DNA from 4 places in the Neobacillus sp. S1227 genome. Region 3 is predicted to be linked to each of the others. Evidence: riboswitches for the same ligand, from Rfam matches in the RefSeq annotation. Region 3 holds a riboswitch; each other region holds the start of a gene.
What was found. A riboswitch is a leader RNA that binds a small molecule or an ion and turns the genes downstream of it on or off. The one in region 3 is predicted to bind S-adenosylmethionine.
Positions count from the first base shown of each region.

Region 1: linked by a shared signal. The riboswitch ahead of ACZ5AE_RS06080 (methionine ABC transporter ATP-binding protein) and the one ahead of ACZ5AE_RS23910 (methionine biosynthesis PLP-dependent protein) in region 3 are both predicted to bind S-adenosylmethionine.
Region 2: linked by a shared signal. The riboswitch ahead of ACZ5AE_RS06310 (homoserine dehydrogenase) and the one ahead of ACZ5AE_RS23910 (methionine biosynthesis PLP-dependent protein) in region 3 are both predicted to bind S-adenosylmethionine.
Region 4: linked by a shared signal. The riboswitch ahead of ACZ5AE_RS15910 (LLM class flavin-dependent oxidoreductase) and the one ahead of ACZ5AE_RS23910 (methionine biosynthesis PLP-dependent protein) in region 3 are both predicted to bind S-adenosylmethionine.

Region 1 covers NZ_AP038276.1:1,201,577-1,209,437, forward strand. The annotation lists gene ACZ5AE_RS06035 (GvpL/GvpF family gas vesicle protein) at 1-103, shown strand, start outside; gene ACZ5AE_RS06040 (gas vesicle protein GvpG) at 93-323, shown strand; gene ACZ5AE_RS06045 (GvpL/GvpF family gas vesicle protein) at 347-1,177, shown strand; gene ACZ5AE_RS06050 (gas vesicle protein) at 1,177-1,416, shown strand; gene ACZ5AE_RS06055 (gas vesicle protein K) at 1,388-1,651, shown strand; partial or broken gene ACZ5AE_RS06060 (gas vesicle protein) at 1,674-1,964, shown strand; gene ACZ5AE_RS06065 (hypothetical protein) at 2,181-2,660, opposite strand; gene ACZ5AE_RS06070 (vWA domain-containing protein) at 2,758-3,354, shown strand; gene ACZ5AE_RS06075 (NAD(P)/FAD-dependent oxidoreductase) at 3,440-4,555, shown strand; SAM riboswitch class I at 4,745-4,849, shown strand; gene ACZ5AE_RS06080 (methionine ABC transporter ATP-binding protein) at 4,946-5,959, shown strand; gene ACZ5AE_RS06085 (methionine ABC transporter permease) at 5,949-6,623, shown strand; gene ACZ5AE_RS06090 (MetQ/NlpA family ABC transporter substrate-binding protein) at 6,643-7,482, shown strand; gene ACZ5AE_RS06095 (hypothetical protein) at 7,582-7,800, shown strand.
Region 2 covers NZ_AP038276.1:1,255,314-1,263,174, reverse strand. The annotation lists gene recX (recombination regulator RecX) at 261-1,082, opposite strand; gene ACZ5AE_RS06330 (TIGR01777 family oxidoreductase) at 1,158-2,057, shown strand; gene ACZ5AE_RS06325 (YfhE family protein) at 2,149-2,280, shown strand; gene ACZ5AE_RS06320 (YfhD family protein) at 2,395-2,577, shown strand; gene ACZ5AE_RS06315 (DoxX family protein) at 2,727-3,221, opposite strand; gene ACZ5AE_RS06310 (homoserine dehydrogenase) at 3,713-4,945, opposite strand; SAM riboswitch class I at 5,012-5,123, opposite strand; gene ACZ5AE_RS06305 (GNAT family N-acetyltransferase) at 5,201-5,872, opposite strand; gene ACZ5AE_RS06300 (GNAT family N-acetyltransferase) at 5,895-6,557, opposite strand; gene ACZ5AE_RS06295 (carbon-nitrogen hydrolase family protein) at 6,576-7,433, opposite strand; gene argH (argininosuccinate lyase) at 7,624-7,861, opposite strand, start outside.
Region 3 covers NZ_AP038276.1:4,747,343-4,755,203, forward strand. The annotation lists gene ACZ5AE_RS23885 (CpsD/CapB family tyrosine-protein kinase) at 1-376, opposite strand, end outside; gene ACZ5AE_RS23890 (YveK family protein) at 363-1,112, opposite strand; gene ACZ5AE_RS23895 (DegT/DnrJ/EryC1/StrS family aminotransferase) at 1,180-2,289, opposite strand; gene ACZ5AE_RS23900 (polysaccharide biosynthesis protein) at 2,422-4,251, opposite strand; gene ACZ5AE_RS23905 (helix-turn-helix domain-containing protein) at 5,115-5,462, shown strand; SAM riboswitch class I at 5,561-5,673, shown strand; gene ACZ5AE_RS23910 (methionine biosynthesis PLP-dependent protein) at 5,756-6,868, shown strand; gene metC (cystathionine beta-lyase) at 6,868-7,861, shown strand, end outside.
Region 4 covers NZ_AP038276.1:3,165,599-3,173,459, reverse strand. The annotation lists gene purM (phosphoribosylformylglycinamidine cyclo-ligase) at 1-552, shown strand, start outside; gene purN (phosphoribosylglycinamide formyltransferase) at 555-1,148, shown strand; partial or broken gene purH (bifunctional phosphoribosylaminoimidazolecarboxamide formyltransferase/IMP cyclohydrolase) at 1,221-1,484, shown strand; gene purD (phosphoribosylamine--glycine ligase) at 1,499-2,761, shown strand; gene ACZ5AE_RS15920 (hypothetical protein) at 2,808-2,957, shown strand; gene ACZ5AE_RS15915 (AAA family ATPase) at 2,964-3,146, opposite strand; SAM riboswitch class I at 3,747-3,850, shown strand; gene ACZ5AE_RS15910 (LLM class flavin-dependent oxidoreductase) at 3,959-5,008, shown strand; gene ACZ5AE_RS15905 (ATP-grasp domain-containing protein) at 5,024-5,980, shown strand; gene ACZ5AE_RS15900 (hypothetical protein) at 6,545-6,970, shown strand; gene ACZ5AE_RS15895 (GMC family oxidoreductase) at 7,573-7,861, shown strand, end outside.

The sequences.
Region 1 (7,861 bases), 2.2 Mb from region 3:
TGAATCTTGGAAGGATAAGGCGGAATTTAAATATTCAGGTCCATGGCCGGCGTATAACTTTGTCAATATTAGATTGAGGATTGAAGAAAACCATGATTCATAAATTATTTACACTGCCCATTCGATCGTTACTAAAACTAGGCGAAAAAATTCAGGAAGAAGCTGAGCAGGAGCTTTACAATATTCCGTATATTCAACAGCAGTTAATGGAATTGCACCTGGCGTACGAAATGGGGGAACTAGACGAAGAAACCTACTTAGTGCAGGAACAAGAACTGCTTAACCGCTATAAAACAGCAAAAGAAAAAGAAAAGAATGAGTAAAGGGTTTTAAAGGAGGAGGTATTATGACTCATACAGAGGTTAACAAAGAATTCATTTATGTGTACGGAGTCTGCTTAGCAGAGGAACTGCAGAAATCAGAGGTTCCAGACGTTTTAGGAATTGATAACAGCCCCATTAATATAAAAACTTTTCAAGATATAGCAGCTCTCGTTACCCCAGTAAGTGCCACTAACTATTCCCAACAACACATTGATCTTCAACTAAAAGATGCTAAATGGCTGCAGGAAAAAGCGTTTCATCATCATGAAATCATTGCAGACTTTCAGCGAAATTTTACGATTCTTCCGATGTCTTTTTGTACAATTTTTCAAAACGATGGTAATTTGGAAAGCCTGCTGACCGGCCAATATGATTTACTCCTAGAAAAACTTACTTATCTTAAGGGGAAACAAGAATGGAATTTGAAACTGTTTTGTGATAAGGAATTGGCTTTATCGTATGTATTAAAGAATAATTCAGCTATCACGGAGATGAGGCGGAAATTAGCCTTAATGCCTAAGGGAAAGCAATTCTTGATGAGAAAAAAGCTTGATCAATTAGTCGCTGAAGAATACGAAAGAGAGCAAGCCAAATGGCGTCAGGAGATTTTACTCCAGCTGGAATCCGTCATTGATGATTCAAATCTCCGCCAAAATTGGGGAAAAGAAGTAACGGAAAGAAAAGATGAAATGGTCGGAAATTATGATTTTCTTATTCTCGAAGGAAAAGTGGAACAATTTTTAAATAAAATGGCTGAAATAGAAAAAAGCTATGAAGTATTTGGATGTACATTTCAGGTAACAGGACCATGGCCGCCATACCACTTCGCTAAGTTTGTAATGGAGAAGGTGTAATGGAACGGTATCATCCCTTAGAAAATAAAGAAGTGACGCTTTTGGATTTATTAGATGGAATCATTGATACAGGTGTGGTCGTACGGGGAGAAATCCTGATCTCTATTGCTGATATTGACTTAATCATTGTCGACCTAAAGCTGCTTATATCATCTTTTGAAAGTGCGTTTGGTTCCTATGAACGTTTGAATAGCAGGGAGGGAAAAGAAAATGGAACGCTTGCCGCTAGACTCCAATAGTGTGGAGCAAGGGTTAGCTAAATTAGTCCTGACGATTATCGAATTGCTTCGCCAGCTGATGGAACGTCAGGCTATGCGGAGAGTGGAAAGTGATTCGCTTACGGATGAACAGTTGGAGGAATTAGGGCTGACACTGATGAGATTGGAAGAAAAAATGGAAGAGTTAAAGATTGTCTTTGGATTAGAAAAAGAAGAACTAAATATAGAACTTGGCCCGCTGGGAAGATTATTGTAAGACTAACGACAGGAGAGATATTATGCCCATTCAGCATGCACCTCAATCTTCAAATTTGCTTGAGGTTTTGGAAAAAATCCTGGATAAAGGGGTCGTCATTGCGGGTGATATTAAAATATCCCTGGCGGATGTCGATTTATTAACAATCAAAATCAGGCTGTTGGTGGCCTCAGTTGATAAGGCAAGAGAAATAGGCATGGACTGGTGGGTAAATGACCCGTATTATTCTTCCAAGGCCAGATTGACAGGGGAAGAGCACGCCCGTCTACTGGAAAGAGTCGATCGTTTGGAGCAACTGGTGGCAGAAAAATCATTTCCTGCTCCGGAAAAAGAAATTCAATTAGTGGAGCCCACTGAGGGAAGGGCTGAACAATTAATATTAGACGATGAGTTACCACAGCAGTTGGGGACTGCCGATAATCTTCCATCATCAAAAGAATAAGAGGTTGAGATATGGGGGAAAGCCAGGAAAAGGCACCCCTTTATCTTTTAGATGGATTGCAAGCAGGAAACGTGCATTCCTGTGAACCTATTCTGTTACACCTATCAATGGCTTCAGGCTAAAATAGTCCAGCGCATGATTAACATCATGGACATCATAAATTTTTTTCTCTAGACAAAATTGAATGACTAAATCAAAGGTATCACTCTCAGATAAAGAGTAACCGGCCGAACTTAAGAGTCTGTCGGTTTCTTTTTTGGTTAGTTCAAGGGCAATTGCTAGGGCTATCACTGTATTTTTTCTTGGACGGTATTCTGGATTAGAACGGATTTTTGAAAAGTGTCTGCGGTCTAGTCCTGCTCTTTTATATATTTCTGAATCTGCAGCACCTTTTTTATCTATCAATTTAAATAGAGTTTGTTTAAAGGTCGGCTGGCGTTTGTTTTTGATAAAGTCCTCTAACTCGATACTATGTATTTCATTAGGCTCCATCATAGAGTATGTAACGGTGTTCAAGCTACTCTCAACATATTCCTGCAATTCTATTAAAAGTTGATGATTTAGCATGTTTCTCTCTCCCTTGAAATGTCGCTTATCAGGCGACCAATTTTCAAATAAAAATCTCTATTATTATTTTATAAACTATAGTGAAAGGATGATAGAGATGAACACGAATTTGACTGAAGTTATTTTCCTGCTTGACCGAAGCGGGTCGATGGCTGGGCTCGAAGTCGATACAATTGGCGGGTTTAATAGATTTATTAAAAAGCAGATAAAGCTGGAAGGGGAAACTCTTGTCACTGCTGTTTTGTTTGATGACCAATATGAAATATTGTGGAATGGAATTGAGGCAAAGAAGGCTAAACTCACGGATCAAGATTATTATGTAAGAGGTATGACTGCATTGTTGGATGCAGTGGGGAAATCAATCCTTGATGTAGGGTATCGTTTATCCAAAACGGATATAGAAAAGCGGCCTGGCAAGGTGATATTTGTTATCACCACTGATGGATTAGAAAATGCAAGCTCAGAATTTACCTATGAAAAAGTGAGAGAATTAATCAAGCATCAACAGGAGAAATATAATTGGGAATTTATCTTTTTGGGTGCAAACATCGATGCTAAGGAGCAAGCGGATAATTTAGGAATAAACGTTGAAAATGCATTTAACTTCGAAGCCTCGGAAAAAGGTGTGGAGGTTATGTATAATATGGTTTGTGAGCAAGTAGCGGAGAGAAGGCAGCGTACAGAGAAACTTTAAAGCAGTATGGCATTTGGTGTAAAATATATAGTATCTACTTAGCTCAGTCTATATGACTGAGTTTTTGTTATCTATGAGGTGAGTTATGCAAAAGGTAATTGTAATCGGAGCAGGTATATTGGGGGCATCTGCTGCTTATCACCTTGCCAAATGGGGAGCCAAAGTTATCATTGTAGACCGGCAAGACCCAGGTCAAGCCACTGACGCAGCAGCAGGGATCGTTTGCCCATGGTTGTCCCAACGGCGTAATAAAGCTTGGTATCAGTTGGTTAAAGGAGGGGCCCGGTATTACCCAGAATTAATCGCACAGCTTGAAGGGGAAGGGGAAATAGAAACGGGCTACAAACGAGTTGGAGCATTAAGTATTCATGGTGATGCTGAAAAGTTGGAACAAATGGCAGAACGGGCGCGAACCCGCCGAGAGGATGCTCCCGAAATCGGTGAAATTACGATTTTGTCTCCAGCAGAGACAAATCGACTTTTTCCGCCGTTGTCGGAAGAATTTGGCGCGGTATATGTTAGTGGCGGGGCACGTGTAAATGGCCGGGCTTTACGTAATGCACTTATAAACGCTGCAGTAAAGCATGGAGCCCAAGTTGTTAAAGGAGATGCCTCATTAATTAGTAACGATAATAAAGTCATAGGGGTTAAAGTATCTGATCAATCTTTTTTTGCTGATCGAGTCATTGTCACAGCAGGGGCATGGGCAAAAAAACTTTTGGGACCACTGGGCGTTGAATTTTTGGTAAGGCCGCAAAAGGCGCAAATCATCCATTTACATATTGCAGACATGAGTACAAATTCGTGGCCAGTTATCATGCCGCCATCTGATCAATATATACTATCATTTGCAGGTGGTCGTGTTGTAATTGGAGCAACACACGAAAATGATGCAGGATTTGATAATAGTGTAACGGCGGGTGGAGTCCAAGAAATCTTAAATAAAGCTTTAGCAATTGCTCCAGGCCTAGCGAGTGGAAAGATTTTGGAAACAAGGGTAGGTTTTAGGCCATTTACTCCAGGTTTTCTTCCTGTAATAGGGGGGCTGCTTGATTTTGAAGGGATTTTAGTGGCAAATGGTTTAGGTTCATCTGGATTAACAAGCGGACCGTACTTGGGGGCAGAACTTGCTAAACTAGCACTCGGAAAACAAATGGAAATTGATATTCATAACTATAGTGTTGCTGGTGCTTTAACCTAATGTTATATACAAAGAGCTTTTCATTCGAAGAGCTTTTTTCTTTTAAAAAAAATTTTAAAAACAATAATAAAGTTGATATAGCAATATTGAAAACGCTGTCTATTAAATTACATTATAATTTAGACGATTGACAAAATAAGAATAGATTTGTAGTATCTTAATATAACTTAATTATTTGTTAATTTAATTTTCTTATCCAGAGAGACCGAGGGACATGGCCCGATGACGTCCGGCAACCCCCGAAAAGGGAAGGTGCCAATTCCTGCAGAATGATTTCATTCTGAAAGATAAGCCGCCGAAATGTCTATTTCGAGCTCCTTTCAGATGAAAGGGGCTTTTTATGTAGGCCTAAAGTCTAGTTTAGATATCGGAAAAATGAGGTAATCAAAAATGATTGAGATAAAAAACCTTACCAAAGTTTACAAATCGAAAAAAGGTGAAGTCAAAGGTGTGGATAATGTATCTCTCACCATTAGAGAAGGTGAAATCTTCGGAATCGTCGGCTATTCCGGTGCTGGAAAAAGCTCCTTACTCAGATGTATCAATCTTTTGGAGCGCCCCACATCGGGAAGCATAAAGGTCGATGGCAATGACCTCACCTCCCTTAAAGGAGAGCAATTACGTTCATCCCGTTTAAAAATCGGCATGATATTTCAGCACTTTTATTTAATAAGCCAAAAAACTGTGTATGAAAACATTGCTTTTTCCTTAAAGGCAGCTAACATGCCGAAGGATCAAATTAGAGGCAGGGTCGAAGAGCTACTCGAAATGGTAGGCCTTTCTGATAAACGTAATGTCTACCCATCCCAGCTAAGCGGCGGCCAAAAACAGCGTGTCGGCATTGCGCGGGCACTTGCCAATAATCCTAAAGTGCTCCTATGTGATGAAGCCACATCAGCACTTGATCCAACAACAACCAAGTCAATATTAAATCTTTTGAAAAAAATAAATAAAGAACTCAACATCACTATCGTGTTAATTACCCACGAAATGGATGTTGTTAAGGAAATCTGCAGCCGTATGGCAATTATGCAGGATGGAAAAGTGGTTGAGGAGGGTTCGGTATACGATATTTTTGCCCATCCCCAAGCAGCACTGACAAAAGAGTTTATCGAAAGTGTTGTATCCCTTGAGATTCCAGAAGTGATTCTAAATAATTGCCAGGGGCCAATTGTTAAAGTGACCTTCAAAGGTAAAGTTGCTGGAGAGGGAGTCATTTCTGATACTCTTCAACAATTTAATGTAAAAGGAAACTTCCTGCATGGCTCCATAGAATATATTCAGGAATCGCCGCTTGGTATTTTCATCATGGAGCTAAAAGGGCAAAAGGAAGAAATCGAAAAAGCCCTGAAGTATATCGAAGGCCGGGCCGCACAAGTGGAGGTGCTACACAATGGGCTTTGATTTTGCACATTTGATGGAGCTGATTCCGGATATCAATAAAGCGTTTATTCAAACCATCTATATGATTGCGATATCGTTAGTGGTTTCAACAGTAATCGGTTTGCCGGTTGGGATTTTGCTTTACATAACCGACAAAGGTTTATTTATGGAAAATCGAGCCGTCCAGAATATTTTAGGTTTTATTGTCAATATGGTTCGCTCGATTCCATTTATCATTTTATTAGTAGCATTGCTTCCGCTGACTAATTTGCTAGTTGGCAGTACCATAGGACCTACCGCTGCTAGTGTTTCACTGTCGGTTGCCGCGATTCCATTTTTCGCAAGAATCGTGGAGACTGCCTTAAGAGAAATAGATAAAGGTGTCATCGAAGCGGCAATTGCAGCCGGTGCAACACCGTGGATGATAATAAAGGATGTTCTTTTACTTGAAGCCAGATCCGGTATCATCTCAGGTGTCACGTTAACACTCATTAGTTTAGTTGGTTTCTCGGCCATGGCCGGCACAGTCGGCGGCGGCGGTATTGGAGACTTGGCAATTCGCTTCGGTTATTACAGGTACGACAATACCATCATGATTTCAACAGTTTTAATCTTAATTATTTTAGTTCAGGTCATTCAGCTTCTTGGCGATTACATCGCCAAAGTTGTAGATAAAAGAAGATAAAAAAGGGGAGAAACTTATTATGAAAAAATGGTTGACAAGCATTATATTACTTTGCGTAGTATTCGCGTTGGCAGCTTGCGGAAACTCCGAAGACAAAACAGCAAGCGGCAAGGAAAAAGCAGCAGAATCAAAAGATATTAAAATTGGCGCCACTGCCGGTCCATACAGTGACATGGTAAACAAAGCAATCAAACCAGGTTTAGAGAAAAAAGGCTACAAAGTTGAGATTGTAGAATTTAGCGACTATATCCAGCCAAACAAAGCGTTAAACAATGGTGATATCGATGCAAACCTATTCCAGCACACGATTTACCTTCAAAACTTTGCAAAAGAAAACAATATGGATTTAACAGCACTTATTTCTGTACCAACAGCACCAATGGGGATTTACTCTAATAAATTTAAATCTATTGAAGATGTAAAAGACGGCGCTACTGTAACTCTTCCAAACGATCCAACTAACGCTGCACGTGCGTTAAATACACTTAGTGATGCAGGACTAATCACAATTAAAAAGGATGCTGACCCACTAAAAGTATCTGAAAAAGACATCGCTGAAAACAAGAAAAACCTAAAGTTCCAAGCAATCGAGGCAGGCCAGCTTCCACGTTCAGTTGAAAGTGCAGATTTAGCTGCAGTACCAGGAAACTTTGCTCTTGCAGCAAAAATGAATCTGCTTGATGCCTTAACACTTGAAAACATGGCAGACAATTACCGCAATATTGTGGCAGTTAAAACAAGCAACAAAGATTCACAGTTATCAAAAGATCTGAAAGCTGTTGTCGAATCTGCAGACTTTGAAAAAGTGATTGACGAACAGTTTAAAGGCTTTGGAAAGCCAGAGTGGATGAAAAAATAATCTTTTAATTGAAAAAGGGTATGGAGTGGATCCATATCCTTTTTTCATTGGATACGCCAATAAAGATTGGAGAATCCTAAAGAAAAAGGAGGATTTCAAATGAGTTTTTTCAAAGGAAATGAAGAAAAGGAAAATCTCGAGGCGATTCTAGAAAATTCTATAGAAATAGAAGAAGATTTGATGCGTACATATTTAATTACCGCCGAACGGGTTCATGACAATGACGAACTAAAGGAACGCCTTGAAAACTTTGCGGAAGGAAATGCGAAAAGGACGAAACAGCTAATTGATGAGTTAAATGAAACCAAAGAGAAGTAAGATTAATAAATTTATTAAATGATTGAGGCCTATAATAACAGGTCTTTACAATAAAAAGCAG
Region 2 (7,861 bases), 2.3 Mb from region 3:
TATTGGACATTTCCACTCAAAGCCAAACCCGTTTTGTCCTTTTGAAGCCTCCTATTGGACTTTCTCACTCAATGCCACAACCGTTTTGTCCTTTAGAACACCACTATCGGACATTTCCTCTCCCAGCCATACCCGTTTTGTCCTTTTGAAGCCTCCTATTGGACTTTCTCACTCTACCCCATATCCGTTTTGCCCCTTAGTAGCCTCCTATTGGATATTATTAGACATTTTGCTCCAAAAAGGACACCATATTTGGTCTTTTATAGCTCAGACAAATACCTTTCAATCAACTCCATGGAAAAACCTTTCCGATAAAGTGCTTGTTTCATTTTTTGCTCGAATTCAAAACCGCTATATTGCGAATATTTCCGAACGGCCTTTTCGCCTTGATAGCGGATCGCTTCAAGCTCACCACCGCCATCATCGTCAGCAGCACCCGCAGCTTTCCTCGTATCCACGTCCTCAAGTGCAACCTGAATAACTTCATAAGAATACCCCTTACGAAGCAGCATTTGTTCAAGCTTTTGTTTTTGAATCCGCAGCGAATCCTTAGATCCCTTTTTGAAAAACTTCTCACAAAGCTTAGCGGCCTTTTCGATTTGTTGGTCCCGCGTAAATTCCTTTAGAGCCTCAACCAAAATTAACTGGCCAATCCCCTTTTGCTTCAGTTCCTGCTTGACTACATCAGGGCCTTTATCAGTGGTATTTGCCTGCGTCCGCACAAAAGCAAAGGCAAATTCCTTATCATCTATGTATTTCTGAGCTGTCAGCTTATGAATAACTTCATTTACAACCGGCTCTTCAATTTCTTTTTCCTCAAGATAATCTCTAATCTCTTTTTCCGACCTTATTCGCCGTGCCAGGTAATGTACAGCTAGGTTGTAGGCTTTGCGGATGTCGTCTTGATATTGAATTTCCAACAGAGAAAATTCGTCCACTTCCATCCCTTTTTTTAAGCTAAATTTGATCAAAACATCACTGTCAACACTAAAAGCAAACTCTTCGCCTTTGCCATAATCCATAAAAATATTAAAACGGTCTGTATTTTTTTGCTGTGTGGTGATTTTTGTAATTATAGCCAACACGGTCACCCCCACTCTAATTTACCATATTGGTCAAATAATATAATAAAATAAAGGTAATAAGGAGGCGGAAAAATGAAAATTGTGATTGCGGGCGGAACAGGCTTTGTTGGCAAAGCACTTGTAAATGAATTAACCAAAAACGGCCACCAGGTTATTGTTTTAACGCGAAACTCAAATCAGGATGGCCCCAGCGTTCAATATGTTCAATGGCTGCACCCAAAATCAAACCCTGCCTCGTCACTAACAGGAACAGATATCATCATCAACCTCGCCGGTGAATCCATAAACAGCGGGCGCTGGACAGGGCAAAGAAAGAAAACCATTCTGAACAGCAGACTTGAAGCGGTTCATGAGATTCTAACTATCATGAAAAAATTAAACCCAAAACCACAAGCATTTATCAACGCCAGCGCGGTCGGTTATTATGGAACCTCTTTTGATAAAACTTTTTCGGAAGAAGACAAAGGCAGCAGTGATGACTTCCTGTCACGTACAGTCATGGAATGGGAAAAAGAAGCCGCAAAAGCAGCCGATATCGGAATTCGCACCGTTTTTTGCAGATTTGGCATTGTCCTTGATAAAGCTGAAGGTGCCCTGCCAAAAATTGCACTCCCTTATACAGCGTTTATTGGCGGACCGATCGGCACAGGAAAGCAGTGGATGTCTTGGATTCATATTGAAGATGTTATCAAATCCATTCTCTTTATTATCGAAAATGAAACGATTCAAGGACCAGTTAACTTTACAGCCCCAAATCCTGTCACTATGAATGAATTTGGCCAAGTGCTAAGTAAAGTTCTCAATCGTCCGCATTGGCTTCCTGTGCCTAGCTTTGCCTTAAAAACCTTATTAGGTGAAATGAGCACACTGGTTGTCGATGGACAGAGAGTCCTGCCAAAAAAACTCTTAGAATCCGGCTACACCTTCCAATATCCCGATTTAAAACATGCTCTGAAAAATATATTTTCCTAAAACCGTATCTTTCCAGGTGGAAAAGGCAAAAATGGTGAAGTGTACATTATGTACCATTTTTACCTAATTCAAATAGTTGAAAGGAATGAGCATGATGTCAGAAAATAAGAAGCGCAATAAGGATCGGGAAAGAACAAATCTAACGAGTATGCAGGAAGTCGCATATGGCCATGAGTTTAAAATGGCGGACCGGGCCGGCGGCTACATGAAACGTAAAAGGTAATTAACAAAAAACTTTATATAATTTTTCCATTAATGGACCCCTTTCCATTTGCAAATGCTAGTAAAGGGAGCAAGTCTTTAGCTCCACTAGTGATAATTGAAAGGGGTTTTTTTAATGGGCCGTTCACAAGGACATAAGACTCGTGACAGAAACAAAGCCTCACTTCCACAGGTGCCGAAAAATATGAAATCAGATGGCCAGGATGTAGAATTTTCAAAGGAAATGGCAGATGGAGCTGACTTAGAAGCAATGGCGCGCGCAAATGCGGCAAACCAGCGCGTCAGAAATCGCAAATAATAAATGGAAACTCGCCGATTGGGGAGTCCAAGAGGACGGTTCATGAGGCGTAGTTGAATTTATACTTTTAGCTAAAAAAAGAAGAAGCAGGATTCCTGCTTCTTTAATGTATTTAAAGGGGGAGTTAACGATTATTAATTGGTGCTGCCTTATTGCGTTTTTACCTCATTTACATGAGCTTTTTTGAAATAGCCTTTGATAAAAGGAACTGCATATCGGTCAAGCCCGAAGTAGTAAGCTCCTGCACCAGCGAATAACAGAATCATCGCGGCCGTATAAAGAATTGGGTTAGTGCTTGTCGTACCCGCCAGCATAAAGTTCAGGTTCATAAATGCACCGGCAATCAGGGCTGGGATTGTTGCAAGACCAACGATTAAGCCAAGACCGACTAACATTTCACCCCAAGGTATTAATGTATTAAAAATTCCCACGTTAGGCATAGCGAATTGCTGTAAGAAATCTGCATACCATGCTTGAACCGCAGGGTGTTCGCCAGTTGCTGCTGCCATTGCCCCTTTTAGGAACCCCGTGGCATCGAAACCACCAGTTAGCTTATGATAACCTGCTTCTATCCATTGTAATCCAAGCCAAACACGTAATACTGTCCAAACAACTGCTGCGTAAGGAGTTTTGTACCATCTCATCATAATCATCTCCATAGTTTTTTGTGAAGTGTTTCACAAATTTAACTTTAAGTTATTCCCTTATGAAAGGGATTGATCAGCTAGCTGTGTCTTGTAAGGAAGTCTTTGTGAATTGCTTCACTATCTTCTTTACACTTTTAATATACTCTCCTGCTATTGAAAAAACAACGGCTTTCACAGTTTCTTAACATATTAATGTTAGATATATGAAGAGATTGTGAACGCAATACAGCACGTTCCCCCTCCTCTTTTGTGAACAATGTTAATAATGTGGACAACACCAATTAACCCCTTATAAAATCTGATTTTTACAATCAGCTTTTCTGTTAATAATTAACGGTGGATAACCGCTTTCAAAATTGTGGATAATGTGCATAACATTGTGGACTACCTATAAATACAGGACTTTAGATGTGGAAAAAACACTGGATAAACGAATGTCCATTCATAACAAAAGGAGCATCACATAAAAGATGCCCCTCAAACCAACCCTATAATGCCTTTGCTTCCTCAATACCCCTAACTAACTCTTCCTTACCCAGGATCGAAAAATATTGAACCGATGGTTGTCTTTGCGCAAGCTGCTCGATGTCTTTTTTGGTACCCTTTAGGACAAAGATTCCTTCAGAGATTTCATCCACCAGTGTAATGGCGGGACTGCCATATTTTTGGATCAGACCTTGGACCAGCCAGTATTCCCTATGGTGTTCATTTTTCAACTCTATGTCCTCTCCTGAGGTTTTCAAATAATTAGATCTAGTCACGTGGCTTTGACATACATGGACCAAATCCTCGATTATGGCACTAGCAGTTGGGTACATACCTGCACCAGGTCCTTGAAGGGTGATTTCCCCAACAATATCAGATTTCACATTCACCGCGTTCTCCACCCCTTCAACATGGTAAAAAGGGTGTTCAGAGCCGACTAGAACCGGTCTCACCGATGCCTGGATGCGGGTGCCAGACTTCCAGATGCCCGCGATATGTTTAAACCTTAAACCTAAGTTTTGCGCTGCTTCAATCAATTCACTTGTAATTGTTGTAATCCCTACCCGTTCAACATCACGCCAGTCTGGCTCCTCGCCAAAAGCCAGCCTGCTGAGAATCATTGTTTTATAAAAAGCATCATAGCCTTCCACGTCATTGGTCGGATCCGCCTCGGCATAGCCATTTTCCTGTGCCCGCAGCAAGCTTTCGGCAAATGACTGCTGCTTTTCCCGCATCTCGGTCAAGATGAAATTGGACGTTCCATTTAGGATTCCCAGGATCCGCTGGACACGATTAATTTTTAAAAGCTGTCCAAGCGTTTGAATGACCGGAATCCCTCCGGCCACTGTCGCCTCAAAACCAACCGACACCTGATGCTGTTCTGCCAAATCGATAAGCTCATTCCCGTGGTGGGCAAACATCTCTTTATTCGCTGTAATGATGTGGCAGCCCCGTTGGATTGCTTTTTTCAAATAGGAAAAAGTCGGGTCTTTATCCACGATACACTCAATCACGACATCAAGCTTCGGCAATTGCAGAATTTCTTGGAAGTCGGTTGTCAACAGAACATTCCCGCTAATATCCCGCGGTTTTTGCCTATTTCTAACAAGGACGGCAGCAACCTCTACTTCCTTCCCTAATTCTGCCGCTAGCTCACTGCCATGTGATTGAATGGTCCGATAAACCCCTTCCCCAACAGTACCGAACCCGAGAATTGCCACTTTAATTACAGACATGTCTGCCACCCCTTTAATTATTTGAAAAATAAAAACCCTCTTCATAAGAAGAGGGCTTTATTCCTCCTCTTATCTATCAGGCTATAAATAACCTGCAGGAATTAGCACCTTTTCAAGGAAAACCTTGAAGGTTGCCGGGCTTCATCGGGCCTAGTCCCTCCGCCGCTCTGGATAAGAGATATTTATTTGATTTTTCATTAAATTTCCAAAGATATATAAAAAGTATAATATCTGAATTTTCAAGAGTTGTCAATATTAAAGTGGCAAAAGAGCAACCGTTTCTTTTGTTGCTAATTTCTCAACCATGTCCAGCCATTGCTGCGGTTTGTTGGAAAGCACCGAATAGTAGGTTGTTAGAAAATCTTTGACAAGTAATGCCTGAATTTCAGTGATTTCTTCCTTAATCGGCATGAAGCATAAATCTAGGCCAGACACTGCTTCCCCATTGTTTTCCCAGGACGGGTGAAGGTAGGAAAGGTCAAGGCGCTTATAGCCCAAATGGGACAGAACCTCACGGCGCACGTACGGGTCCATGACCTTCACGCCGCCAAATTCGTGGTGCTCCACGCGGTATGGGTCATAGATTTCGGCAAACATACCGAAAAGCTCATTGCCGTTTTGGGCAGCAAGCTGTTTTAGGTCTTTCAAACGATTCTCAGCTAAAAAACGGCCAAGCGAGATGCCTGGTTTGCTGATGATGGTGAAGTCGGTCATTGCAATGTTCCAGTCCGGATAATAGCGGTATTCAGTGGCGCCGACGACCTGTTCCTCATGGATGGCAACGAATACGCGGATACTTGGGTCTTCTAACGGTTCTTTCCACAACTCATATTCAAGGACCTCTTCTGGTGGAAAAATCTGTCCCATTAATTCGTGAAGCTTTTTAAAATTTGGGTCTTCAATATTGGTAATGCGTTTAAATTCCATTGGTTCTGATTCCCCTTCAAAATTATTTAAATGGGTTCTTCCATTCCATTAATGCCGCATTGTTGAGGGATTCTTCATCCTCTAAATAGTTTCTGGCGACACCGATTGGGACACGCCCGCAGCGGAGGAGAAAGGTGACGACAGGATCCTTCAGTTCGCCTTTAATGACAGCTTCGAGATACTCTTCCGGCGTCATTTTGTCAGACACCTTATGTAAGCCTGGCATCCGCCCGCCGCCCAGCAGCCGGTCATATCCTTTTTCAATGACCACATGGTACATGGCATGCATCATTAATTTTCCGAGCCCTAGCTTGCGGTACTTCGGACGAACACTGATATCGACAATGTAGAGGGTATTGCCGTTCGGATTATGGTTGCGGATATAGCCGTGGTCGGTGACTTCTTCCCATGTATGGCTGTGATTAGAAGGGTCCAACTCGACACAAACTCCAGTCAGAGAGCCCGCCAATTCCCCATTGATTTCAACGCACAATGCCCCTTCCGGAAACAGTGTGACATGGTTGGTTAGTTGTTCTTTATTCCACCAAAGTTCAGATGGAAAAGGAGGCGGGAAGCATTCGGACTGGATTTCGATGAGCTGATCAAAGTCCTCTATTGTGTAATTACGTATGCAAACCGGCAGCGGCCGGTCCTGATCATAGACGTAAAATTCACTTCGATACATGAATAGCCCTCCCTCATTTTAATTCCAATCTGTATATAAATCGGTGCGGCGGTCGCGCCAAGTGGTTACAGAACCGCGCTCACGAACTTCGTATAGAAGTTCCAGGTCAAGATCGGCTGTTACGACCATGTCGTTGTTGATTTCCCCTTCTACTAAAAGCCCTTTTGGCGGGAACGGGATATCGTTTGGAGTGATAACGGCTGCCTGACCAAAGTTTGCCCGCATGAAATCAACGGTAGGCAGCGCTCCAACCGTTCCTGTTAACACCACATATACCTGATTTTCAATCGCTCGGGCATGGCTTGTGTAACGAACGCGGTGGAAGCCGTGGCGGTCGTCCGTGCAAGATGGACAGAAAATCACGTCTGCACCCTTCGCCTTCGCCATCCGAACGATTTCTGGAAATTCAATATCATAGCAGGTTAACAGAGCAATTTTTCCCTTTTCAGTTTCAAAAATTTGAAACGAGTCCCCTGCTGCCATATTCCATTCTTTAACCTCTGTTGGGGTGATATGCAGTTTGGCCTGCTCGCCGACGCGGCCGTCTGGGTAAAATAAATGAGCAGTATTGTAAAGCTTGCCATCCTTTTCGAGGACATGGGTCCCTGCGATGATGTGCATGTTGGATTCTTTTGCAAATTTGATAAAGAGTTCACGGTATTGGTTGGTGAAGCTTGGCAGGTCATTGATGGTCAGGCTTTGTCCTTGACCATTTCCAATGGAAAGTAATTGCGTAGTAAAGAATTCAGGAAAAAGGACAAATTCAGCCCCGAATTCCTCGGCGGTTTTTATATAATGCTCACATTGAGCGGCAAATTCTTCAAATGAGTTGATCGTGTGAAGATGGTACTGAACAACAGATACTCTAAGTTTCATTTTTCGCCTCCTGGATGGTTATTGGAAGTTATATTCCATATTGAATTATCTTATAATCTAGCATTTTATACAAATGAAATGACTTCCATATATTTGGGCAATAAAAAAAGCCAGCAGGGGTGCTGACTTTAATTGTAGTTATCTTACTAATTCTTTTCCAAAAAGGTACTATGATTACCTATTTAAACACTTACTGCTCAAGTTTTCTCTCAGCAAGTTTAATTTGCTCTCTTACCTGCTCTGGTGAGGTTCCGCCAAAGCTGTTTCTGACCGCAACTACATGCTCCGGCGCCAAAACAACATAAATATCATCTTCAAACAGCGTACTGAACTGCTGATATTCGTCCAGCGTTAAATCCAACAGAAATTTGCTGGATTGAATCGAATAAAGAACAATTTTTCCAATCACTTCATGAGCCTCACGGAAT
Region 3 (7,861 bases):
CGCTTGGTAAAATGTCTAAATTAGGAACATACGACTTTACAATTGCTTGAGATATATTAATTTCCTTTGTAAGAATGTTTGTTAGCCCGTCTATGTTACTGACATTAAAAGCATAATGCACTGATGGTTTCCTTAAATCTGCATCCACAAGTAAAACCTGTTTTCCTTGCTGTGATAAAACTATCGCCAGATTTGCCGAAGTTGTTGATTTCCCGTCAGATGGCTCAGGCGAAGTGACAACAATTGAATTTATTTCTTTATCCACTGATGAAAAATACAGATTATTCCTTATGAGCCGATATTGTTCAGCAATAGGGGATTTCGGATAGGTATGGGCCACTATATGGACACTTTTTTTTTCTTTATTTTTCTGCATACGTAACACCAGTTTCACTTCCTGTTTTTTGTATTGTGGGTCTTTTGATGCCTTTTTTTTGAACTTCCGACAACGCCTGAATAGATCCAAGTACTGGCAAATTAAGATATGCTGCAACATCTTGATCGTTTTTTAAGCTATTGTCCATGTACTCTAATAGCAGGGAGATTCCTATTCCAATCAAAAGCCCAATTACTACTGCTACAGCAATATTTATTAATGGCCGCGGACTAACAGGTACAGGATATTTCTTTATTTCTGCTTTCGCAAGAATACTAACGTTATCAACGTTCATAATACCCTTGATTTCCTGTTGAAATGTTTCAGATATAGTATTTACAATTTCAACTGCATTCGCTAAATCGTGGTCTTGGACAGACAATGAAAAGACCTGTGAATTCTCCTTACTGGTGATAGTTATATTTTCATTTAGCTCTTCTTCAGTTTGTTTAAGGTCTAATTTGTCAATAACTTTTTCTAATATAGCCGGACTTTTTATGATTACACTATACGTATTGATTAAATCCACATTACCTTGCAATAAACTATAGTCAAAATTACTTTCTGAATTCTTCTGATTTACGAGGATTTGAGTAGAAGCCTGATATACCGGTGTCATTAAATAAAAAGAAACAAGACTGCTAATCAATCCTGCCATTAATGTTATAAGTAAAATTAATCTCCATCTTTTAAAAAGGATTGTTAATATTTCTATTAGACTAATAGTGCCTCCCATATCGTCCTCCAATTATATGATTCTGAAATTCAATTATTATCCTTTGCAGATATAAACATATTTTTAATTAGGGATCTATTATTTGTCTGATACATGCAATCACTCTCATTTGATCCTCAAATGCCATGTTTGATCCGGAAGGCAAGCATATTCCTGTTTTAAATAGTCTTTCCGAAACACTTTCATGTTCGTCATGTGGATAATACTTACATTTGCTGAAAAGGGGCTGCATATGAAGAGGCTTCCAAACATGTCTTGCTTCAATATTCTCCAACTCGAGGATGGCTAGTAAATCTTTTATGGAGACGCCGGTTTTACCTTCATCTATAGTTAGTGCCGTCAGCCACCGAGTAGAAAATGCGTTCTCTAATTCCGGCATAAAAGAAACACCTGGAAGATGAGCTAACTCCTGCTGATAAGTATTAAAAATGGCTCTTCTTGCATAAACTCTTTCATTCAAAACACTTAACTGACTGCGCCCAAGTCCGGCCAAAATATTGCTCATTCGATAGTTATAGCCTATTTCGCTATGCTGATAATGCGGGGCTGGATCCTTGGCCTGTGTTGCAAAAAATCTGGCTTTGTTCAGTGCTTCAGAATGATTGGAAATAAGCATGCCTCCGCCTGATGTTGTTATAATTTTATTGCCATTAAACGAAAAGATTCCAAATTCTCCAAATGTTCCGCTGGCCTTTCCTTTATATGTGGCCCCTAGTGACTCAGCTGCATCTTCGATAATGGGAACTCCGTAGTTCCGGCAGATGGAAACAAGCTCATCCATTTTGGCGGATTGCCCATATAGGTTTACGACGATGACAGCTTTTGGAAGTTTACCTATAGCAGCAGCATCAAAAAATGCTTTCTCAAGTGCGGCCGGAGACATATTCCATGTATCTGGTTCCGAGTCGATAAAAACTGGCTCCGCTCCCTGATACAAAATGGGATTGGCAGACGCAACAAATGTTAGGCTTGAGCAAAACACGATATCCCCTTTTTGAACATCCAATAATGAAAGGGCTAAATGGATGGCAGCGGTTCCTGAACTTAGGGCAACAGCACCCTTGACACCTGTAAAACTGGCTATTTCTTTTTCGAACTCATCAACATTTGGACCTAACGGTGCTATCCAATTAGATTCGAATGCCTCATGGATGTATTTCATTTCTACCCCGCTCATATGGGGAGGAGAAAGAAGAACTTTACTTTTCTTGGTTGTTTGCTGCAAAATAAACACCCCCAAAATTTAATCTCCAATAACCGTTTTAAATCTATCATCCTGCCATTTATTAGGAAGCGGGCAATACTTTAACTAGCCCGAAATGGTTTGGACAGGGGGCATGGGAACTGTTTTATAATTAGCAATTTTTAAAAGCCTGTCCCTTATCTCCTGTCTCTCAAGGCTATTGAAATGAGTAAGTAATTCTTCAATTTCCTCTATTAATAAGTCAGAGGATTTGCCTACATAAATTTTCGGATAAATTTGCTCTTCATGTACTTCTTCCTCTTTTAATAGTTCCTCAAACAGCTTTTCCCCCGGTCTTACTCCAGTAAATTCAATCCCTATCTCCTCCACGGAATTTCCCGATAACTTGATTAAATTTCTGGCGAGATCGACTATTTTTACCGGTTCCCCCATATCTAACACAAATATTTCCCCACCATTGGCAAGGGCCCCAGCCTGAATGACCAGTCTAGAAGCTTCAGGTATAGTCATAAAATACCTAACCATGTCAGGGTGGGTAACGGTAACTGGACCTCCCCTTTCAATTTGTCTTTTGAATAATGGAATAACGCTTCCCCTGCTGCCTAAAACATTTCCAAACCTTACGGCGACAAACTTTGTTCTGCTTTGTTGAGCCATCCACTGAATAATCATTTCTGCCAATCTTTTCGTAGCCCCCATTACACTTGTAGGATTCACTGCTTTATCGGTGGAGACCATCACAAATGTTTCTACGTCATGAGCAGATGCAGCATTTGCAATATTGATTGTGCCAATCAGATTATTTTTTATTGCTTCCTCAGGATTGCGTTCCATTAAGGGGACATGTTTATGAGCCGCTGCGTGATAGACAACATCCGGCTTGTGCATTCGTACAATCGTATCTATTTTTATATCATCTTGAATGTCGGCAATTTCAGTAATGAATTGAATAGGTGATCCCTTAAAGCTTTCCTTTAGTTCCATTTCAATTGTATAAATGCTATTTTCGCCATGGCCTAAAAGAATTAATTTTTTTGGATTAAAATGGGCAACTTGCCGGCAAATTTCTGATCCAATCGAACCACCGGCACCTGTAACTAGGACCGTTTTCCCCGTGGTGTATTTTGAAATGGAGGCCATATCGAGTTCTATTGGCTCCCTTCCCAAAAGATCCTCTACCTGAACATCGCGAAACTGATTAACAGATATCTTTCCGGTCACCAAATCCTCTAGCATCGGAAGGATTTGCGTTTTAGCAGCCGTCTTGGCGCATTCGTGAAAAATAACATTTAAGTCTTTTCTGCTAAGTGAGGGAATAGCTATAATAATGTTTTTAATATTTAAGTCTCGAACCGCCAATTCTATCGAAGGAACTCCCCCGACTACAGGAATACCCAGAATATCAAGCTTTTGTTTTTTGGGGTCATCATCAATGAAGCCTATTGGAAGAAGATGTGTGTCCCGATTTTTTAAAAGCTGTCTTGCAACCATTGTTCCTGCTGATCCTGCGCCAATGATCAGTGTTAGGCTTTTATTTTGGTTTTTATTGATGATGGAATCACGAAACATCCGCCAGCAAAATCTGGAGCCGCCAATAAACAAAATATGAAGGGACCAGATGACTGCCAGGAGCCTGAAATCGATTTTAATGAAGAACAGCTTCTGCAAAACCGCCGCCGTCATGATTGTGAATGTAACCACCTTGAAGATAACGAGCAACTCCCCAATACTGGCATATTGCCAAGCTTTTTTATAGAGTTTAAAAATAATAGAAAAGAGGTGATGGCTTAATAAAATGGAGATTGAAGTGACGATATTCAGATTGGTAAATACATTTGTTGTTGCGTCAACTAGAAATCTACTTATGAATAACACTATTATTACAACACATGAATCAACTAGAAAAAATAATGACAGCCTTTGACGATAGGTCATAATCTCTCCCCTTTTAAGTACATAAAAAATAGTTTAATGCATCTTAAATTAAAGCTTTTGAATACCCAGCTTTCTGAAGCAGGATATTCAGAAGCTTTAATTTAAAAATGGGGCATCCAACCCCCCCTCACGTCACACTCTTGACGACTAGCGTCTAAGGTTTATTTCAACCCACAGCATGACCGAGTGTCTCCATTGATAATGGTTAGGAGACCTCACCTATTACTTATTTAACATTCCATTCATTAAATAATAGTAAAAAATGATTTATTAAGAACATTTTTATTCAAAAAACACCAACAATATAATCATTGGCCAATTTCCCCATATCTTTTTTCCTATTACTTCGATATCCACATTATAACAAACAAAGTGTTCTTCGTAAAGAACAGCATTAGATAAATATTTCCAACAACAACCAAACGTTCCTAATAAAGAACATTTCGGCAATAGCCCAAAAAAATCCAATATAAAATCAACTACCTTCGTAATTTCAATCGTTAATTTGTTCTTTAAAAAGAATTAATTGTAAGTTATAATATCATTAACTGTGAAATTTTCATTGTCCAAGAATAAATATAAATAGTAAAGAAATCATTCTTAAAGAAAAAACAAATTATTTCTTCCTTGTATTACAAATAGAATTCCCTTCAACTTCCTGCTAGTGACTACGACAGATGAAGAGCAATACTGACCCCCGGATATAGAAAATTTTTTCTGAATGGATTTTTCCCGCAAACATTTTTACATTACGGCCTATTTTTGGTATTTCATAGCTGCCAAATAAAAGTTTTTTAATTTCTTTCAGGTCTATTCCTGAAACTGATGATTAATTTGAAAATTTGGGTAAAGAGGAGATTACTATGATTGGCGAACGAATAAAAAATTTACGAAAACAAAAAGGCTTATCTATTACAGAGCTTGCTGAACTTGCAAATGTCTCAAAATCATATCTAAGTTATATTGAAAGGAACCTAAATAAAAATCCATCTATTTATTTTTTAACGAAAGTTACTAAACCCTTGGATGTTTCTATTGAATATTTATTAACAGGACTTGATAGAGATGATTTTGATTCTAATGAAAATGAACCATTAGATGAAGAGTGGAAAAAAATTATTGAAAAAGCTATTGAAGATGGAATAGACAAAGATGATTTTCGAGAATACATTAACTATATTAAATTTAAACTCTGGGAAAAAAAGCAATAAAGCGCTTCCTTAAATAACTTAATTAGAAAATAAAGAAAATACATTGACACCATTCATTTAGTGTAGTAAATTTTATAAATAATCTAAATATTAATATGTTCTTATCAAGAGAGGTTGAGGGAAGGGCCCGGTGACACCTCAGCAACCTTCAATGACCTTCATTGAAACGGTGCTAAGTCCTGCAAATTGTTACAAATTTGCGAGATAAGAAGAGTGACAGATGTGTTGTACATGCAAAGGTCTTCTTCTTATAGAAGGCCTTTTTTTAATATTAATGAGGAGTGTAGACAACCATGTATAAAATCGATACGAAACTTGCTCAAATTGGGAACCGCAGTGAAACTACAACAGGAACCGTTAATCCCCCAGTATATTTTTCAACTGCATTCCGGCACGAGGGGATTGGACAGTCAACTGGCTTTGATTATATTCGAACCGGAAATCCGACACGCCAGCTGCTTGAGAAAACTATCGCCGATTTAGAAGGCGGAGATCAAGGCTTTGCCTGCAGCTCTGGAATGGGGGCAATTTTAACAATTCTTTCCTTATTTCAGTCTGGTGATGAATGGCTGGTTAGCGAGGATTTATATGGCGGAACCTACCGTTTATTAGAAAAGGGCTTTCAAAAATGGGGATTGAAAAGTCAATATGTCGACACCTGTAACCCAGAAGAGGTTGAGAAGAACATTACTCCACAGACAAAGGCGATCTTCCTAGAGACACCAACCAATCCGCTTATGCAGGAGGCAGATATTGCAGCCATAGCTAAAATTGCCAAGAATCACGGCGTATTGTTAATTGTGGATAACACCTTCTACACCCCGCTGCTGCAGCAGCCGATTGCACTTGGTGCAGACATTGTCATGCATAGTGCGACGAAATACCTTGGAGGACATAACGATGTGCTCGCAGGGCTTATTGTAGCTAAAGGCAAGGAGCTTTGTGAAGCATTAGCTTTCCATCATAATGGAGCTGGTGCTGTTTTAAGCCCATTCGATTCCTGGCTGTTAATGCGCGGGATGAAAACATTATCACTTCGTATGGAAAGACATGAGAAAAACGCTAAAGCGGTAGTCGAATTTCTATCTAATAGCGATGCGGTAGCCGATGTGCTTTACCCTGGAAGAGGCGGAATGGTTTCGTTCCGTTTAAAAGATGAAACGTGGGTAAATCCGTTCCTGCAAAGCATAAAATTAATTTCATTTGCCGAAAGCCTTGGCGGAACTGAAAGCTTTATCACCTATCCGGCGACCCAGACACACGCCGATATTCCTGAAGAAATCCGGATTGCAAAAGGCGTCTGTAACCGTTTATTGCGTTTTTCAGTAGGAATTGAAGACGCAGAAGATATCATTTTTGACCTAGAGCAAGCTTTTGCAAAATTAGTTGAAGGAGTGAATGTTTGATGGGACACGAGGAATTTAGTTTTGAAACAAAGCTTCTTCATAATCGTCATAAAATGGATGCACAAACAGGAGCGGTCAGTGTTCCAATCCAGCACGCATCCACCTTTCATCAATTTGAAATTGACAGTTTCGGAAAATACGATTACGCCCGCAGTTTAAACCCAACTCGGGAAGCATTAGAAGATATTATTGCAGAACTGGAAGGCGGAGTTCGCGGATTTGCCTTCTCTTCAGGAATGGCTGCCATTTCCACTGCCTTTTTGCTTCTCTCCTCTGGAGATCATGTGATTGTGACAGAGGATGTATACGGCGGGACCTATCGGATGGTTACGCAAGTATTGACACGTTTCGGGATTGAACATACCTTTGTCGATATGACCGACTTTGAACAAGTCAAACAAGCAATTAAGCCAAACACAAAGGCCATTTATGTCGAAACACCATCCAACCCGACGTTGAAGGTGACTGACATCAAAGCCATCAGCGAACTGGCAAAGTCCATTGGCGCCCTGACTTTTGTTGATAATACCTTCCTTACCCCTGCTCTGCAAAGGCCATTAGAGCTTGGTGCGGATATTGTCCTTCACAGTGCCACCAAGTTTCTTTCAGGACACAGCGATGTGGTAGCAGGACTTGCGGTCGTTAAAGACGAGGAATTGGCGAAACAGCTTTATTTTCTTCAAAATTCGTTTGGAGCAGTACTCGGCGTACAGGATGCCTGGCTTGTGATGAGAGGCTTAAAAACTCTTCATGTTCGCCTTGAGCAATCACAGAAAGCCGCATTAGAGATTGCCAAATTCCTAGAAGAGCATCCGCTTATTGAAAAGGTATATTATCCAGGACTTGAAAATCACCCAGAGAAGGAATTACAGGAAGCTCAAGCAAGCGGTGCGGGTGCTGTTCTTTCATTTGAACTGGCTGACGAGGATGCCCTTCGGAATTTTGTGTCAAATGTAAAAATTCCTGTCTTTGCGGTCAGTCTTGGTGCAGTAG
Region 4 (7,861 bases), 1.6 Mb from region 3:
GATCAAAAACATTTGATTGATGGAACGAAAGTAAAGGAAGGCCAGGTCCTTATTGGGCTGGCTTCTAGTGGTGTACATAGCAATGGATTTTCCCTTGTCCGTAAGGTGCTATTGGAGGATGCCAAGCTATCCTTACATGACTATGTGGATGAACTAGAATCTGAACTGGGACCAGTATTACTGGAACCAACAAAAATTTATGTGAAATCCGTCCTTTCAACGATCCGGAAATACAATGTCTTTGGTCTGGTACATGTAACAGGCGGGGGCTTTTACGATAATATTCCACGGATTCTTCCTAAGGGATTACAAGCAGAAATTAGGGATGGATCATGGACGGTTCCGAAAATTTTCACCTTTATCCAAGAGGCGGGCAAAATTTCCGATTATGATATGTTCCGGACATTTAATATGGGAATTGGAATGATTCTGGTCGTAGATTCCGCAGATTCCGAGGGCATTATGGAGCATCTGCAATCGTTGGGTGAAGATGCGTTTGTGATTGGTACTGTGCAAAAAGGTACCGAAGACGTCGTATTTAAGAAGGAGTAGATATGAAGATTGCCGTTTTTGCTTCTGGTACGGGTTCTAATTTTTCAGCGATTCTGGAATCGATCCAATCGAAAAAAATCACCAACGTTGAAGTGGTTTTACTCGTCAGCGACCGCCCCGAAGCCCTTGCGGTTCAGAAAGCAAGGGAGGCAGGGATCCCAGTGTTTACGTTTAAAGCGAAAGATTTTTTAGACAAACGAGCCTATGAAGAAAAGATACTTGAAGAGTTATCACAAAGGCAGGTTGAGTTTATCGTATTGGCTGGGTATATGAGACTGTTAGGACAGGTTTTACTCATGGCCTTTGATAGAAAAATCATCAATGTCCACCCGTCCTTATTGCCTGCATTCGCAGGGAAGGATGCCATTGGCCAAGCGCTTGATTATGGGGTCAAGGTGACCGGTGTGACGGTACATTATGTAGATGAAGGGATGGATACAGGTCCTATTATCGCCCAACAAGCTGTCACCGTTGCCCCGGATGAGACCAGAGAAACATTAGTAAAAAGGATTCAAGCCATGGAGCACCAATTATTACCGGAAGTGATCCATCGTCTAGCGAATAGCGAGGAAGTAAATGACAAAGGCTTTGATTAGTGTTTCCGATCTGGGCAAATCGTCGAACTTGCAAAGGAATTAGAGAAGCTTGAAGTTGAAATCATTTTTCAAACAATTGGGGTTGGAGCTGGCCAAATGAACCGGGTGGGAATCGGCAAAAAAAGCGATAGAGCTAGCCGGAGGAAAAGCGGCAGGTTCCTTCTTAGACTCCGATGCTTTTTTCCGATGCCGGACACGGTCGAGGAAGCCGCAAAGGCAGGTAATACTGCCATCATTCAACCAGGTGGTTCCATCCGGGATGAAGAATCCATTGAAGCGGCATATAAGCATGGAATCGCCATGGTGTTTACGGGCATAAGACATTATAAACACTAGGAGGGATCGGCAGAATGAAGGTGTTAGTTGTTGGGGGAGGCGGCCGTGAGCATGCCATTGTGTGGAAATTGTCTCAAAGTCCCAAGATTGAACAAATTTTTTGTGCTCCTGGCAATCCGGGAATCGCAGCATTAACGAAATGTATACCGGTTTCTGTTTCAGAAATCGAAAAATTAGCAGATTTTGCAAAAAATGAACAAATAGATGTTACGTTTGTAGGACCAGAGGAGCCTCTTGCAAAGGGGATTGTCAATTATTTTAAAAAACAGGGATTAGCGATTTATGGCCCTACAAAGGAAGCAGCGATGATTGAGGGCAGTAAGGCGTTCGCAAAAGAACTAATGATAAAATATCAAATTCCTACTGCCAAATATGCTGCTTTTACAGATTATGAGGAGGCCCTAACCTACGTTCGCAGTGAGGGGGCGCCAATCGTCATAAAAGCAGATGGTTTAGCAGCGGGAAAAGGTGTCGTTGTAGCAAATAAACTGGATGAAGCTGAGGAAGCGCTAAAAAGTATGATGAAAGAAGTCACGTTTGGTTCGGCTGGAGCAAGAGTGGTTGTCGAGGAGTATCTGGAAGGAGAAGAAATGACCTTGCTCGCTTTTGTCAATGGGACGACTGTGAAGCCAATGGTTCCGGCACAAGATCATAAGCCTGTGTTTGATGGCGATGAGGGGCCTAACACAGGTGGAATGGGAACATACGCGCCATTACCTCAAATTGATTCATCCCTGGTTGAAAGGATTGTCCGAGAAATCGTCCTCCCAACAGTAAGAGGAATGGAAGCAGAAGGCTGCCCCTTTGAGGGGATTCTTTATACGGGATTGATGCTGACCAAGGAAGGGCCTAAGGTGATTGAATATAATGCACGCTTTGGTGATCCGGAAACACAGGTCGTTCTTCCTCTTTTAGAAACAGATTTACTTGATATCGTAATCGCAAGCATCTCCGGTGAATTAGAAAAAGTAGACGTGAAATGGAAAGACAAGTCGGCTGTTTGCGTAATTATGTCTTCTGCCGGCTACCCGGGCCCATACGAGAAAGGCTGTGTCATTCATGGATTGGATCAGGTTGCTGATCCGGCGATCGTTTTTCATGCTGGCACCTCTGAACAGGAGGGCAAAATCCTGACCAGCGGTGGACGTGTTCTTGGGATTACTGCAATAGGGGATACCTTGAAAGAAGCGAGGAATTTGGCATACCAGTCCGTAGAAAAGATCTCTTTTGAAGGAGCGCATTACCGGACCGATATTAGTTCCAAGGCTTTTTTATAAAATGCTTGAAGCATATATAAATAAGATGAAAGGCAGGAGTGAAAGTATGGATAAAAACAAAGGGAAAACACCAAATATTTCGGGTAGTTTTCAAGTAGTTGCAGATGACCGAAAAGATACTATTGAGGAATTGAAAAGAGACAATAAACTAGATGAAGAAACGGAATACTATGCACGAATTTTTATGGAAGATTAGGGGTTTTTAACTATAAACGGATATGTATAATAGAAAAGTAGAAAAGTTAGGGAGCTGGGTACCAAAGCTCCCTGAAATATTTGATTGTACATCGATCCACTGAATCCTTGAAAAATGACAGTCAAGGGCCTTCGCAAATGCTTTTACTTTCGTTGTTTTCCCCGTACCGGGCAAATCCTTAAGCAGCACATTCCTCTCTGTTAACAGGATGCAATGAGAAGAAGGAAAAATCACTTAAAATTTGTTGCCGGAAATGCAATTATTTTAAAGGATATTTACAAAAAATTCAGAATATAATATATAAAAGGATGTAAGAAGGGGTATACTTGAGACGAATAGCTGATTTATTGTGGGAAGGTTTTACTTTAAGACAGATTTTCCATAAAAAAATAGTTATACCGTATCTTCTGTTTTTAAGTTTTCTTATTTTATTTGAACTATATTTGATTATTTTTCTGTTTACATCGCTTCAAATAATTGCCCCAATTGGCTATAAGGCTACTTTATATTTTTATGGTATTGTATTATTTTTAATTTTCCTTTTTGGTTATTCACTCATGGTCTTTATTGAAACAGTTAAGGGAATTAGGAGAAAAAAAGGTTTGCTTATCTAACCAGCCAATAAAGAGGTTGGTTTTTTTGTTTTATCGCAGCTGTTATTGGTTGAAAGGTTCCACTTCCGTGTTTATAAGTTGTTTATTTCGGGTCTAGAAATATTTTATTGACAATTTTATGAATTTAAACTATTATCGCTATATAGTAAATTAAAAATTTTAAGTGTACATTTTCTTCTTATCAAGAGAGGTGGAGGGACTGGCCCTTTGAAGCCTCGGCAGCAGGTTCTTTTGAATACTGTGCCAATTCCATCAAGCGCATTGCTTGAAAGATGAGAAGAGGGTTTTGAAACTCTCTTCTTAGGAGGAGAGTTTTTTATATATACATAAATCATACTTAAACAATAGGAAAACTAGAGAATTAGAACAGTAGAGGAGAGAATTCAAATGAAATATGGTTTTTGGTTACCGATTTTTGGAGGCTGGTTGCGTAATGTGGAGAATGAACATATGCCGCCAACCTTTGATTATGCAAAGAAAGTCATACAATCAGCGGAAAAATGGGGATATTCGACTACCTTAATAGCTGAATTATATTTAAATGATATTAAAGGACCAGAGCATGATTCTCTTGAAGCCTGGTCCACCGCAGCGGCACTTGCTGCAGTGACGGAAAAAATTGAAATTATGACGGCGATTCGTCCTGGTTTTCATAATCCTGCCGTAGCGGCAAAAATGGCAGCGAATATTGATCAAATCAGTAATGGGCGTTTTACGCTTAACGTTGTTTCTGCTTGGTGGGCAGAAGAAGCACGTCAGTATGGCGGTATTTTTACGGAACATGATGAGCGTTATGCTCGTACCGAAGAGTTTATTGATGTCCTAAAAGGTTTATGGACAGAAGAGACCTTCGATTTTTCCGGCCAATTTTACGACTTAAAAGACACGAAGCTTGCTCCGAAACCTGTTCAACGACCAAACCCGATTCTTTATGCAGGCGGTGAAAGTGAAAAAGGCAAGCAGACCATTGCCGAAAAATGTGATGCTTATGTGATGCACGGTGGCACAGTGGAAGAGATTGATCGAAAAATAGCCGATATGAAGGCACGCCGCGAACAAACGGGCAAAGCGCCATTTAGTTCATTTGGCATGGCTGCATATGTTATTTGCCGTGATACAGAAGAGGAGGCTTTAGCTGAGCTTGAAAAAATCACGACTGTAAAGGATTCTAGCGGTTATGCGGGCTTTAAAGACTTCACTACAAAATCACACTTAGAGCAGCAAATCCAATTACAGGATTACTCTGTATCCAATCGAGGCCTAAGGCCGAACTTAGTAGGAACACCTGAGCAAATTGCCGATCGGATTTTACAATATGAAGAAGCTGGCTTAGACTTATTGTTGTTACAATTTTCACCTCAATTAGAGGAAATGGAACGCTTTGCCAAGCAGGTTATGCCATTAGTTGAACAAAAACGCAGTTTAATAACCAACTAGAGAGGGGTCTTAAAGATGAGCAAGGTATATGTGATACATGAAAATAGTGAGTGGACCATCCATTTAACAAAAAGGTTAGAGGAACTTGGTGTTCCTTATGAAGAATGGCATTTGGACGAAGGAACGTTAGATTTATCGACAGAACCGCCAGAAGGAATCTTCTATAGCCGAATGAGTGCTTCTTCTCATACTCGTGATCATCGTTTTGCAGCGGAATTTACCGGACAAGTATTGGCTTGGCTTGAAGAACATGGACGGACGGTGTTAAATGGAACGAGCGCTCTTAAGCTAGAGGTTAGCAAGGTTTTACAATATTTAGAGTTAAATAAGTATGGTGTGAAGACGCCAAAAACGATTGCAGCGGTTGGAAAACAAAGCATTCTTAAGGCTGCAGAGGCGTTTGCAGGTAAGTCTTTTATTACGAAGCATAACCGTGCCGGTAAAGGCTTAGGTGTTCAATTATTCCATAGTGTAGAAGCGTTAAAAGCTTATGTGGAAGGACCGACTTTCGAAGAACCGGTCGATGGCATCACCCTTATTCAAGAGTATATTCAATCACCTGAAAGCTACATCACTCGTTGTGAGTTTGTAGGAGGAAACTTTGTCTATGCCGTTAAGGTGGATACGTCGGAAGGTTTTGAACTTTGCCCAGCGGATGCCTGCCAAATTGGCGATTTATTCTGCCCGGTCGGAGAAGAAGTGGAAGAGAAGCCTAAGTTCCAAATCATTGAAGGTTTTGAGGACGAAATCCTAGAAAAATATAAGAAGGTTCTAGCTGGCAATAATATTCAGGTGGCTGGAATCGAGTTCATCAGAAATGCGGATGGTGAAATTTATACTTACGATATTAATACAAACACAAACTATAATTCTGATGCCGAAGCAAAAGCTGGAAAATATGGTATGCTCGAAGTTGCTTTATTCTTGAAGAAGACATTAGAAGAGAATGTCCGGGAAAACGTATTAAATTAATGTTGTAAAAAAGATTGCCAGTATAACTTATGCAATTGGTTATACTGGCAATTTTTGTTTATTAGGTTCAGTTATAACTGAAACGGAAATATTCCGTTTAAATTAGGAAATACTCTTATTTCCTTAAAAATAAAGGAAGTTTTTCCGTTTATTTGATTCAAATCTTTGGATTTTGTCTTATTTAGAGCGCATAATCGGAATTTCTTCGCTTATATTTGCTTGGTAAGCTTCCTCATTATACATTAGCCGGAAATTCTCCGCCTATGAATTCTCGTACCTATACGAAAATCTACAATGAATATTATGCGAGCCTATTATGAAAAATCGTTAGGGTCTTATAGTATGTGCTGTTTTTTTATGTGCCTTCTTAGAAAAAGGGAGTATAGTCCATATCAAAAATTATGATAAATGACTCTTGTTACAAATGCATGCGTATTATATTGTTAAAACAACTTCAACATGACCATTTACTATTTGCTTTGTTTATGTAGTTTTTTCCAATAGTAGAGTTAATTACGAAGAGTAATTAGAGTTGAAAATGTTTTTTAGAAAGGGAAAAATTATATGCTTCATATTTGGAATATTGAGAAGATCATTATAAAGACATTAAAAGACCTTAAACTAAAAATAAATGTTGAATTCAGCAATACACTCACTGCACCAATGAGTTATAACGTATCGACAAATACAATAAAGTTTAACTACCTGCAAATTAACGGATATAACGCTAAAATTAACTTTAAAGTTAAAGAATCAGATGAAAACTTTACGAAAATTATTCTTTATCATCAGCTAGGTTATTATTTAGAATTCAGGAAAAATCCACGAGTTTTAAAGACTCTCTATTATGGCAAAGAAGAAGAAAAGAAACAGCTTTTAGTAGAAGTAGAAGAGAATGCTTGGGAACATGGAAGAACATTCGTACCGGAACATCTATTAAAAGCATATGATCAAGTACGTGAATTGGATAAACTTCTTTTAAAGGTTTGAATAATTGATAGTAAAAATACTTATGAAAGATGTTTTTGACTAACTATTTGTCTTACATAGTTTTAATTTTTTTATAGGCCGAAAATACAGGTTTTTGTTCACTACCTGTATATTTTCGGCCTATTTTCATTTAAAACATATACTACAATAGGGAGCATTTATTTGTTCCTCAATTAAGCTGATTGTTTATTGTTTCTTTTTATTCGTTCTTCTTTTTTAGAAGATTTCGGCACTCTAAATAATAATATCAATCCGGCACTAAACATAAGAGCCCATATAAGGACAATTTGGTACCACAAAAATAGATTCCAGGACAGGGAATACCAGTAACAAGATGCTTTTTACATAATAATGTCTCTGGCATTTAAATGATGTATGTTCTGGCAGTATCTTTATAAATCTGAAAGAATTATTACTCAATGGGAAACCTGTATAACCCCTGAATATTTATACATATTTAGATGTAGTGCTTAATGCACTGGCAGGATAGTGCAATAAATTAAAAACATATTATAATGTACATTTTTTATAAAATGTGCTATGCAATCATTTCATTTCGGACAGGCCTTCATATTTTATTAGCATGAAAGGAGATGATTTATTTGGGTCAAAGACCTGATAAAAAAAATATTTTTGATTATATTATTATCGGTGCTGGAACAGCAGGAGGAATTATTGCAAAAAAATTAACGGACAACCATCATACTAGTGTCCTAGTTCTTGAAGCTGGAACCAATATGACTCAAGAACTAAGCAGTCCCAATATTGCAGTGGCTCTCGCTAATGCGACCGATAATCGACATTCGTTTAATGTCGCAACTATACTAGAGCAATCAATTGGCCGTCAAATTATCACAGAAAGTGGACGAGCCATTGGTGGAAGTTCTGAAC